One region of the Pseudoalteromonas simplex genome, then DNA from elsewhere that is predicted to be linked to it. Evidence: predicted binding sites of a transcription regulator. Region 1 holds the regulator's gene; each other region holds the start of a gene.
What was found. The regulator LexA, encoded in region 1, represses DNA repair genes until DNA is damaged. The targets are predictions, from matches to a motif close to TACTGTATNNNNATACAGTA.
Positions count from the first base shown of each region.

Region 2: IRQ78_RS12435 (LexA family protein) is a predicted target of LexA. The motif match lies at 2,401-2,420, and genes of this name have one in related genera.
Region 3: IRQ78_RS06155 (SulA-like leucine-rich domain-containing protein) is a predicted target of LexA. The motif match lies at 1,812-1,831, and genes of this name have one in related genera.

Region 1 covers NZ_JADILN010000009.1:54,445-58,313, forward strand. The annotation lists gene IRQ78_RS15730 (hypothetical protein) at 1-212, shown strand, start outside; gene IRQ78_RS15735 (PaaI family thioesterase) at 220-657, opposite strand; gene lexA (transcriptional repressor LexA) at 819-1,436, shown strand; gene coxB (cytochrome c oxidase subunit II) at 1,874-3,016, shown strand; gene ctaD (cytochrome c oxidase subunit I) at 3,016-3,869, shown strand, end outside.
Region 2 covers NZ_JADILN010000005.1:194,419-198,287, reverse strand. The annotation lists gene IRQ78_RS12445 (arylsulfatase) at 1-580, shown strand, start outside; gene IRQ78_RS12440 (ABC1 kinase family protein) at 747-2,072, shown strand; gene IRQ78_RS12435 (LexA family protein) at 2,438-2,845, shown strand; gene IRQ78_RS12430 (DUF4468 domain-containing protein) at 2,954-3,448, shown strand; gene IRQ78_RS12425 (KilA-N domain-containing protein) at 3,494-3,869, opposite strand, start outside.
Region 3 covers NZ_JADILN010000002.1:510,562-514,430, forward strand. The annotation lists gene IRQ78_RS06150 (S9 family peptidase) at 1-1,551, shown strand, start outside; gene IRQ78_RS06155 (SulA-like leucine-rich domain-containing protein) at 1,855-2,292, shown strand; gene IRQ78_RS06160 (YchJ family protein) at 2,333-2,812, shown strand; gene IRQ78_RS06165 (alpha/beta hydrolase) at 2,809-3,633, opposite strand; gene IRQ78_RS06170 (alpha/beta fold hydrolase) at 3,636-3,869, opposite strand, start outside.

The DNA of each region.
Region 1 (3,869 bases):
AAGCCATTAATCAGCTTTGCGAGCTTATTGAGTCTTGCTCGCGCAATGCATTAAAACAGTGGTTATCGTGCTCAAAGCGTACATTTGATATAGGCTTTGAATCAGGTAATTCGCCTAAATGCTTTAACCAACCCCTGCATGCCGATACCTTGTTACGTATCTCTGCAATTGGCGCAGGGATTGAAATTACTATTTATCCTGTCGAAAAATAGCCTGAATTTATCGCTCTACAACAGCTGCGGTCATTCTTGATACGCAGCAAAGCTCTCCTGCGGCATTGGTAATTTTAATATCCCAAACAGAAGTTCGCTTACCTAAATGCAGCGGTCTCGCAGTTGCTGTTAACGTTCCTTTGCGTGACGCTTTCATGTGGTTGGCATTAATTTCTTGGCCAACAGCATAAAACTTATTGAAATCAACCACGAAATTGGCTGCATAGCTTGCCACTGTCTCTGCTAATACAACGTTTGCTCCGCCATGGACCATGCCCATAGGGTTATGATGCTCAGGAATAGCAGGCATGGTTGCCATTAAATAATCATCGCCAATTTCAGTTACCTCAATGCCCATAGTTTTCATTAAAGTGCCTTGACCGGTGATCCCTTGTTCCAGCTCTTTGCAAAGCTCTAACGTGATTGGTTGGTGCCAAATACTCATTGTGTTTCCTTAGCCTGCTAATTAAAGCTAATACCTTATGGCATCTTTCGGTGTGGTTCAATGTTAGTTTTGTAGCAATATGATGGGGTTAATTTAAATTTGCGATTTTCAAATAACTGTATATACTCACAGTTAAATGTACTGTATGGAAAACCAGTTGTATGCGCCCATTAACTAAACGCCAATCGCAAATTTTAGAACTAATTAAAGTCTTTATTAAAGATACAGGCATGCCACCTACGCGTGCTGAAATAGCTCAAACATTGGGTTTTAAAAGTGCCAACGCTGCTGAAGAACACCTAAAAGCACTGGCAAAAAAAGGCATGATCAAAATGAAGCCTGGGGCGAGTCGCGGTATTCAGTTAATTGAAGAAGATGAGCCAGAGCAATTAGGCTTACCTTTAATTGGCCGTGTTGCAGCTGGTGAACCTATTTTGGCGCAAGAGCATGTTGAAAGTCACTGCCAAGTTGACCCTTCATTATTTAAACCTGCTGCCGATTTCTTACTGCGTGTAAATGGTATGAGTATGAAAGACATTGGTATTATGGATGGCGATTTGCTTGCAGTACATAGAACACAAGTTGCTGAAAATGGGCAAGTAGTTGTAGCTCGAGTCGATGAAGATGTAACAGTTAAGCGTCTAGAAAAAGCGGGTCGCAAAGTACTTTTACACGCTGAGAACGAAGAGTTTTCGCCTATTGAGGTTGACCTTGAGCATGAGTCGTTCAACATCGAGGGGTTAGCGGTAGGTGTTATTCGTAACGCTGACTGGATGTAAACGTTCCCAATTTGGTGCATCAAATTGACTCAATTTGGTGCGCCACTGAAATTTTACTACTTACTTAGGATTTGTGAATCCTTACTCTTCATTTAAAGCCTTATATGGCGCAGTTTTCCTCTCTTTTTACATTTCGTTCTTACTCCTAAACATTAAATAACGCGCTGATTATAGTTGTTATTTCTGCACCAAAATAAACATTTATTATCATTAAAACTTGCTTATTGGTCATTTTTTAACTAATTGGTTAATACACTGTATTAACACCTAATTAATAAAAAGACACAAAAATGTGCGAGGTGTTAGTCAAGGGGTCGGTATCATAAGTGGGTCAAAATGATACGTAGTCGCTCTGAACAATAAGAAAAACGAATGGGCACCTTGTTGTATCGCCTTTTCGCTTTGCGTCTTGCAATAGCATCTAAAGGAGCCGTCACATGGGTAAACTGCGTTATGCCTTGTGGCTTATATTGTTTGCACTTCCTGAGCTTGCATTGGCAAATAGCCAATACAATATGCGTAAAGGGGTGACCGATATAAGTAATAATGTTTATGAGTTACATATGACGATATTTATTATCTGCTGTGTAATCGGCATCATCGTATTTGCGGTGATGTTTTGGGCTTTAATACACCACCGTAAATCCAAAGGGGCCAAGCCTGCCCAATTTCATGAAAGTACAAAAGTTGAAATACTTTGGACTGCCATTCCATTTGTCATCTTAATCGCCATGGCTGTGCCTGCCACAAAAACCTTAATTGCCATGGAAGATGCCTCTAAAGCCGATATCACCATTAAAGTGACGGGCTCACAGTGGAAGTGGCATTATGAGTACATGGGTGAAGACATTGCCTATTACTCGATTCTATCTACTCCTAAAGATCAAATAGACAACCAAGCAGAGAAAACTGAACATTATTTGCTTGAAGTAGATAAACCGCTAGTACTTCCTATCAATAAAAAAGTTCGCTTTTTAATGACTTCAGACGATGTAATTCATTCATGGTGGGTGCCTGATTTTGCGGTTAAAAAGGATGCAAATCCTGGGTTTATCAATGAAGCGTGGACACGTATTAACGAGCCAGGCGTGTACCGTGGCCAATGTGCTGAGTTATGCGGTAAAGATCATGGCTTTATGCCTGTAGTGGTGAAAGCTTTACCTGAAGATGAGTTTGCTAATTGGCTTGCAGATGCTAAGCAAGAAAAAGCCAATGCGGCCGCAGCAGATGCTGCTTTGCTTGATCAAACATTACCGAAAGAAGAGCTTATGACCTTGGGTGAGCAAGTCTACATGGCTAGTTGTGCTGCATGCCACCAACCTACCGGTATGGGCCTACCTGGCGTATTTCCAGCACTTAAAGGCAGCCCCATTGTGTTAGGTGATGTAAAAGATCACATAGATATTGTGTTACACGGTAAGCCTGGCACTGCAATGCAAGCGTTTGATAAACAGCTTTCAATTAAGCAACTTGCTGCGGTGATTACTTATAAGCGAAATGCGTGGGGTAATGACACCGGCGATGTTATCCAACCGAGTCAAATTCAAGCCGCGATTGATGCAGCAGCGGAGGCGAACTAATGAGTAATGTTATTAACGAGCAAGCAACTGGGCATGCGCATCACGACCATCATCATCCAGCTAAAGGGTTTAAACGTTGGCTTTACACCACCAATCATAAAGACATTGGTAGTTTATACCTGATTTTTTCACTCACCATGTTTTTAATTGGTGGAGCGATGGCAATGGTGATCCGCGCTGAACTGTTTCAGCCTGGATTACAGTTAGTTGATCCGCACTTTTTTAACCAAATGACTACCGTACATGGTTTGATCATGGTGTTTGGTGCCGTTATGCCCGCATTTACTGGGCTTGCAAACTGGATGGTTCCTATGATGATAGGCGCACCGGATATGGCCTTACCACGTATGAATAACTGGAGCTTTTGGATATTGCCTTTCGCATTTTTAATCCTGTTGGCTTCGTTACTCATGCCGGGTGGCGGTCCTGCGTTTGGCTGGACTTTCTACGCACCACTATCAACAACTTACAGCAACGATAACACCGCACTGTTTGTGTTTGCCGTACATATCATGGGTATTAGCTCAATTATGGGGGCGATTAACGTTATCGTGACCATCGTCAACTTAAGAGCACCAGGTATGACGTGGATGAAGCTACCGCTATTTGTTTGGACATGGTTAATCACAGCATTTTTGTTAATTGCTGTTATGCCTGTTTTAGCAGGGGCGGTCACTATGGTGTTGACCGATAAATACTTTGCAACCAGCTTTTTTGATGCAGCCGGTGGGGGCGACCCTGTGATGTTCCAGCACATTTTCTGGTTCTTCGGTCACCCTGAAGTGTACATCATGATTTTGCCAGCCTTTGGCATTATATCGACTATCGTACCTACCTTCTCGCGCAAAAAGCT
Region 2 (3,869 bases), on a different contig from region 1:
TTTCCGTGGTGAGAAAATGACGACCTATGAAGGTGGTGTACGTGTGCCTATGATTGTTCGCTGGCCAGGTAAAGTACCTGCAAATACAGTATTAAACGGTATTCAATCGCACATGGATATTTATACAACCCTTGCAGCAGCAGCGGGTGAACCAAATATCGTGAAAAAAGCGCTTAAAGAACACAAGCAACCGATTGATGGTGTAAACAACTTAGATTATTGGTTAGGTAAAACAGACGAAAGTGCGCGTGATAGTTTTCTGTATTATTACGAATCAAGCATCAAAGCTGTACGTTACAAACAGTGGAAACTTCATTTCGAAACAAGCGAAAACTATTACGCTCAGTACGAAAAGCAAAAGTTCCCGATTATCTATAACTTACGCATGGATCCGTTTGAAAGCTTTGATGGTTTAACTGACCGTTCAGACATAGTGCAAGCTAAACAATGGCTAAATGAGCCCGTACAACACTTACTTGGTGAGCATATTCAGTCATTATCAAAATATCCACCACTACAAAAAGCGGCTAGCTTCGACTTTAGTCAGTTAATGGAACAGTTGATGTCTGGTAAGCAGTAACACTTAATAAAACGATTTATTAAGTTGTTTTTAAATAAATAGCCGCATCGGGAAGCCATGCGGCTTTTTACTTTTGGCGAAAAGACTGTAGATAGTAAAAGCCAAAGTGGATCTAAACCTGAACAATTAACGTATTCAAAGCATAAATTTAATAGTGTGAAGCAATATGAGTAATAAACAAAAATCTGTGCCAATATCACGATTTTCACGCGCTGCTCGGCTTGGCTCTTTAGCTGGTAAAGTCGCAGGTAATATGTTGTTTGAAGGCACAAAAGCATGGGCGACGGGCAAGCAAACATCACGACAAGAGTTATTGTTACAGCCTAAGAATATTCAGCGCTTTGCAGAGCAGCTTGCAAATCTTCGCGGTGCTGCAATGAAATTGGGGCAGCTGTTATCTATGGATAGCGGTGAATTACTCACTCCTGAGCTATCTGCAATTTTAGCAAGGCTGCGTTCAGAAGCGACGCCCATGCCACAAAAGCAGCTAGTTAAAGTAATGCGTGAGCATTGGGGGGATGCGTGGCTAGAGCAATTATCGCATTTTGAACTCAGACCATTTGCTGCGGCATCAATAGGGCAAGTGCATATTGCTTATCGAGAATCGGGCGAAAAGTTAGCAGTTAAAGTGCAATACCCAGGTATTGCAAAAGGCATTGCCAGTGATGTTGATAACTTAGCTTACCTTCTGAAGCTCAGTGGCTTATTACCCAAAGAGGTAGAAATACAGCCTCTTATCGATGAAGCAAAACAACAGCTTATAAACGAAGCTGACTACGAATTAGAAGCGAGTTTTTTAAAACGCTACAGCGAGTGTTTAAAGGATGACGACAATTACCTTATTCCAACTGTGGTAGATTCGCTTAGTTCTTCTCAAGTTTTAGTCATGAGCTTTGTTGAAGGGCAAGAGCTAGATGAGCTGGCAAGCACTGAGCAAGCGCTTCGTAATAAAGCGGTTGAACAGTTACTCAGTTTATTCTTACGCGAATTATTTAGCTTTAAACTAGTTCAAACAGATCCAAACTTTGCTAATTATCAATATCAAATCGACAATCAACGCTTAGTGCTTTTAGACTTTGGCGCTACCCGAGAACTACCTCAGCATATTAGTGCTGGTTACTTACAGTTATTATCTGGAGCGATTAGTAACGACAGAGCAGGCGTTGCAACAGCAGCGCAGCAAATTGGCTATTTTCAACAAGGGCTTGCTCAAGAATATATAGATAATGTCGTTGATATATTTCTACTCGCCTGTGAGCCACTGCGTCAACAAGGTGAGTATGATTTTGCAAATAGCGACTTACCAAAACGAATTAAAGAGCTCGGCCTAAAAATGAGCACCGCCTCAGAGCACTGGCACGCACCACCCGTAGATGCCTTGTTCGTTCACAGAAAACTAGCAGGCCTCTTTTTAATCGCTGCAAAGCTAGGAGCAAAAGTGAATGTGAACAGTATTTTTAAGGAGTTTGAAGTACAGAGGGATAAAGAATAGAACAGAGTTTGGGGTAGAGAAAAAATGGTCGGCAAAGCAGGATTTGAACCTGCGACCCCTGACACCCCATGATTTTCTTCAAAATTAAGTTAACCTATTGAAATTATGTAACATTACAAATTTACCACTGTTTTTTTACACAGTAAAAAGTGCATTTTTTCTCATTTTTATACTTTTGTAAAATCAAGCGGTTAGAGCGCTTATTACAAATGCAATTCTCAGCTTTTTTATAAAGCCTTTCCTAAACAACATATTAGAAAATCTAATTGTGCAAGCCTAAGTTCAAGCGACTTCAAAATTCACTTTCAGACAATCAAATTTTTCACTATACTGTATGTGTGTACAGTACTTTGGTTTTGTTACTTATGTTCGTTATCCCAATTTATATCGAAGCTGGTATTACAGGCTTTGAATCTCCTGCGGCTCAATACAAAGAGCTCGGTTTATCGCTCGATCAGCTCTTAATTAAGCATCCTGATGCTACCTTTATCGGTATGGCTTCCGGCCAGTCTATGCAGGGAGTAGGAATATATGATGGTGACTTACTTTTAGTTGATAGGGCGGTGGATGTTAGTACCGGTGATATTGTTGTTGCAAGCTACAATGGGTGCTTTGTATGTAAGATCATAGATAAAGATAACCGGTTGCTGTTATCAGCCTCTGATGAATTTAAACCAGTGTATGTTTCACCGGAGGATGATTTTTGTTTAGAAGGGGTTGTTACAAGAAGTATCAGACTTCATAAGCCTTGTTTGGAGTTTGCTAGTAGGTAAGGTCCTCAAAACTTAGTAATACTAAAGTTTGTTGATGTTTATCATTTTAATGTGGTTTAACTTACTGCATAATCACTCGCGGAAGTCTTAAAATAACAAAGGGAAAATATGAAAACATCAATTCTAAAAACTGCATTATTCGTCGGCGTACTATCAGGTGTTGCAGGTTGTCAATCTACTCAATATAAACCTGTAGAAGTTACAGACGTTGTAAACATTCCAAATCAAAGCCAAGAAGAAATTTACAATAAAACTCGTCAATGGTTTTCACAGTATTTTGTTTCTGGTGAGTCTGTTGTTGATTACGAAGATCCGAAAACAGGCACTATTATTGGTAATGGTATCGCTGAAAACGGCACTGACTTTATGGGAGTAATTCGATATAGCTTTAAATATAACGTTCGTATCGATACTAAAGACGGTAAATTCCGCGCTATTACTAAAATAGTAGAGCATACAAATACAGACCATAAAAGTAGCTATACGGTTTCGTATGTAACCGATGAGAGAAGTGCAGCAGCTGAGCAAAAAGTCAAAGAGATTGTTAGTGATATTGAAAGCTATGTAACTAGTGAAAGACATAATACAAAATCTAGCTGGTAGCTAAAGTTAAAGAAAAACCCGCTTAATTAGCGGGTTTTTTGTGCCTTAGTATTTATGGATTAGCCGGCTAAGTTTTTCGTTGGCGGCTTTGGCAATTTCGAGCAGCTGATAGGGCTGTATTGCCATGCTCTCACGGATGACGTTGGGTAGTTTATCGAATGATGTCACCATATCATCAAGTGCGAGTGCTTGGGTTCGGGTTGTTTGGCCGTTTTCTATGGTGAGTAGAATTCGTTGGTAGTCGAGTGGGTCGGGCGCTTTGCTAATGGCCATTTGTTGCTGGGCGTCAAATGCGCGGATAACTTTTAAGTGAAATTGTGGGCTTATCCACATGGCGTAGGCGTAAACCAGTTCTTTGCATGCATATGTGCCAATACGCTGCTTTTTACTAATAGCCGGAATTCCGTCTTTTTCTAACTCG
Region 3 (3,869 bases), on a different contig from region 1:
GTTCGCGAAACAGACGGCACAGTTAAAGATCTTACGCCAGGTGAAGAAACCCGTGCAGGATTTGCAGGCTTCACAGAAGACGGTAAACACTTTTTTATAACCAGCAATCAGCGTGATGCTAAGTTTATGGACCTATATCGTGTTGATGCTAATAGCTATGAAGTAACGCCTGTTTATCAAAATACCATGGGGCTAGATGTCGGTGCGATCAGCCCTGACGGCCGCTTTATTGCTTTATCGAAAAACAATTCGAACAAAGACAGCGATGTATTTATTCTCGATACGCGTAAAAAAACACTGAAACCAGAGCTCATTACCCGTCATGACGACGACGCTAAATATGGCCCAGAAACCTTCTCAAGAGACAGTAAATCATTATATTACTCAACCGACGCCAAAGGTGAGTTTGCAGAGGTGTGGCGCTATGACTTAACGACCGGCGAGCACAGCCCTGCCCTCAAAGATGAGTGGGATGTGAGTTTTATCTACTTCTCTAAATCTGGTCGTTATCAAGTAAGCGGTGTTAATGCTGACGCAAGCACTAAAGTGTCGATAATTGATACCACCACAGGTAAAGGTATTGCCATGCCATCGCTGCCAGCTGGTAACTTACGTGGTGTGAACTTTTCAGCTGATGAAAAGACCATGGCGTTTTATTTAAATTCAGATACCTCACCAAGTAACCTATTTGTTTGGCAACTCGGAGAATCAAAAGCTAAACAGTTAACCAACACATTAAGTGATGCAATTAATCAAAATGACTTGGTTGAAAGCACAATTGTGCGCTTTAAAAGCTTTGATGGTTTAGAAATCCCCGGGGTTTTATATAAGCCTAAGCAAGCTAACAGCAACAACAAAGTACCAGCTTTAGTTTGGGTGCACGGCGGTCCTGGCGGCCAAAGTCGTACAGGCTATAGTGCAATGCAGCAGCATTTAGTCAATCATGGTTATGCCATTTTTGCAGTTAATAACCGTGGCAGCTCAGGCTATGGTAAAACCTTCTTCCATTTAGATGATAAAAAGCATGGCACTGACGATTTACAAGATATTGTTTACGGTAAAAAACACCTGCAAAGCCTAGATTGGGTTGATGCTGATAAAATTGGCATCATGGGGGGCAGCTATGGTGGCTTTATGACCGCCGCAGCTCTTGCCTTTGAACCTGAAGAGTTCAAAGTAGGCATTAATATATTTGGTGTAACAAACTGGGTTAGAACCTTAAACTCGATTCCACCATGGTGGGAAAGCTTTAAAAAGGCGCTGTATGATGAAATGGGCGACCCAGCGACAGACGGTGAACGTCACCGTGCCATTTCGCCACTATTTCATGCTAAAAACATCACCAAGCCATTAATGGTGATCCAAGGTGCTAACGACCCTCGAGTTTTACAAGTTGAAAGCGATGAACTTGTTGCCGCTGTAAAGGCAAATGGTGTGCCTGTCGAATATGTATTATTTGATGATGAAGGCCATGGTTTTACTAAAAAAGAAAACCGCATAAAAGCCTCAAATGCATACCTTGAGTTTTTAAATACCTACTTAGATAAATAGCAAAATTGCAAAGATAAAGAGCCGGTATGATGCCGGCTTTTTTTATGCAAAACACCTGTATAGATTCAAAATTTTACAGTTTACACAGTACTGTATAAAATACTGTATATCTTTACTGGTAAATTTTTCACCTTTTCCAATCATCAAAATAAAACCGTAAAGCACTGTTTAATAACAATTAAATTATTTTGACTAAAATTAAACTGAATCATTGGTTAAAAAATAGCAAAAAAGTACTTGCGCAAAAACACTGTATAAACTACTGTATACACATACTGTATAAACAACCAGTGAGTGAAAGTTATGTTACAGCCAATTACCTTAAGAACAGTTAAAAGCTACCAACAAGATAACGACAAAGCGTCTGTTAATTTAATTCAAATTGAAGACGAAATTTCAGCAACTTTTGAGCTGTTAAAAGTATTGCATCATTACAATAGCCAAAATGCATGGACACTATTAATTGCTCCTGATCATGTTCCTAGTAAAGCCTTACTAGATTCATGTTCGATTGATACCAGCAAACTTCTTGTGATCAGACAAAAACATTTAGTTAATCTTGAGTATGTTCTTAGTTCAGCATTACATAACGGTAATTTTGCTGCTGTGATCACATGGACAGATATTGTAAACAATCATCAACTTGATTCGATGAACTTAAACCTTGAGCAGGCATCTGCTAAATTTTATTGTTTTACAAAAAGCGCTCAATTAAACAATTTAGTACCGCAGCCACAATAGGCTTGTTAAAATAACAATTTATAGTTTTAGGTAAGTTGTTATGACATCACTCACACACTCCCTTTGTCCTTGTGGCAGCGAATCGACTTACGAGCTTTGCTGCCAGCCTTTTCATACAGGTGCAAGCCAAGCTGATACGCCAGAGCAACTTATGCGTTCTCGTTTTAGTGCTTACGCACTAAAAGATGCAAAATATGTATTTAGTACCTATGCACAAAGCCAGCAAGCCGCTAACCCTGTTCGCGAAATTAAAGATTTTGCTAATAGCTGCCGTTTTACCAAGCTAAGTGTTTTAGATACTGAACATAACGAGCAAGAAGGTTTTGTAGAATTTAAAGCTAATTACTTTTATCAAAACTTGTATTGTGAGTTACACGAGAAGTCGCGTTTTATTAAAGAAGATGGCCTATGGCGTTACCTAGACGGTGATATAACGCCAGTTGCAGATATTAAAATAGGCCGTAACGACGAGTGCCCTTGTGGGAGCGGCAAAAAATATAAAAAGTGTCACGCTCTTTAGTTACCATTAACCTGGTAAATCCAGTCTAAGGCTTGGGTAATCGTTGTTGGGAATGCGGTTGCATGGCGTGCCTGAGGAATAACAAATAAATTTGTTATAACCAGCGCGCCGCTTTGTTTATTAATTTTAGCTGCTAATTGCCTTGCGCCCGACACCATTTTTTCACCTTCGCTTTCTTCAAGTTCACCCACTGCGATGTAAACTTTTGTTGTGTTGGCAGCTGGTTTTACAGCCATAGCTAATATTGAGTTTTCTTTAAACCACACTGAAGGACTGCCGATAATATAATTTGAAAAAAGCGAAGGCTCAGTGAATAAGGTATAAGCCGCAAATAAACCGCCAAGTGAGTTACCGACTAACGTACTTTTTTGGGTTGTTCTGTAGTGAGCCTCAATATGAGGCAATACAGTATGTTTTAGGTAGTTTAGATACTGACTTGCTCCGCCTGTTTTACGCTGCCAATTTTTATCTTCAAATGGCGTATAGTCATAAATACGGCTATTGAGCCCAGATACACCTTTTTGATATCCAACTGCAACGATAATTACCTCCTCTATAGCCACCGAATTCATCATAAAGCGACTAGCACCAGAGGCAATTGGCAAACTGTAGTTTGCATCTAACAGGTAAACAACTGGGTGGCGCTTCTGGTTCTGCTTTTGGTAGCTGCGTGGCAATTTAATCGTAATGGGGTATTCGTTTTTGGTATGTTTATCTTTAAGTAACACAGTATTAGTACGTGGCAAAGTAAACGGCTCAGCATTGCTTACAGAGCTCACACTCAAAAAACTGATCACAATAACTAACAGTAAATAAGGCATAGTTAATCCTTTAGCCACTTCTTAATTGGTAACAGCCACTCATCTTTTGGTTTATAAAATGCGCCATGGGAGAGCCCTGTATTAATGCTTATTTCTTCGAACTTGGTTACGTCACTTCTATCAATTAAAAATTGGCAAGAGCCAACCTGATCTGAGCGCTCAAAGATAGAATACACTTTGCCATAAGCCTTAACTGATGTGTGATTTTTTATAAGGCCTGCACAACCTGCCAATAT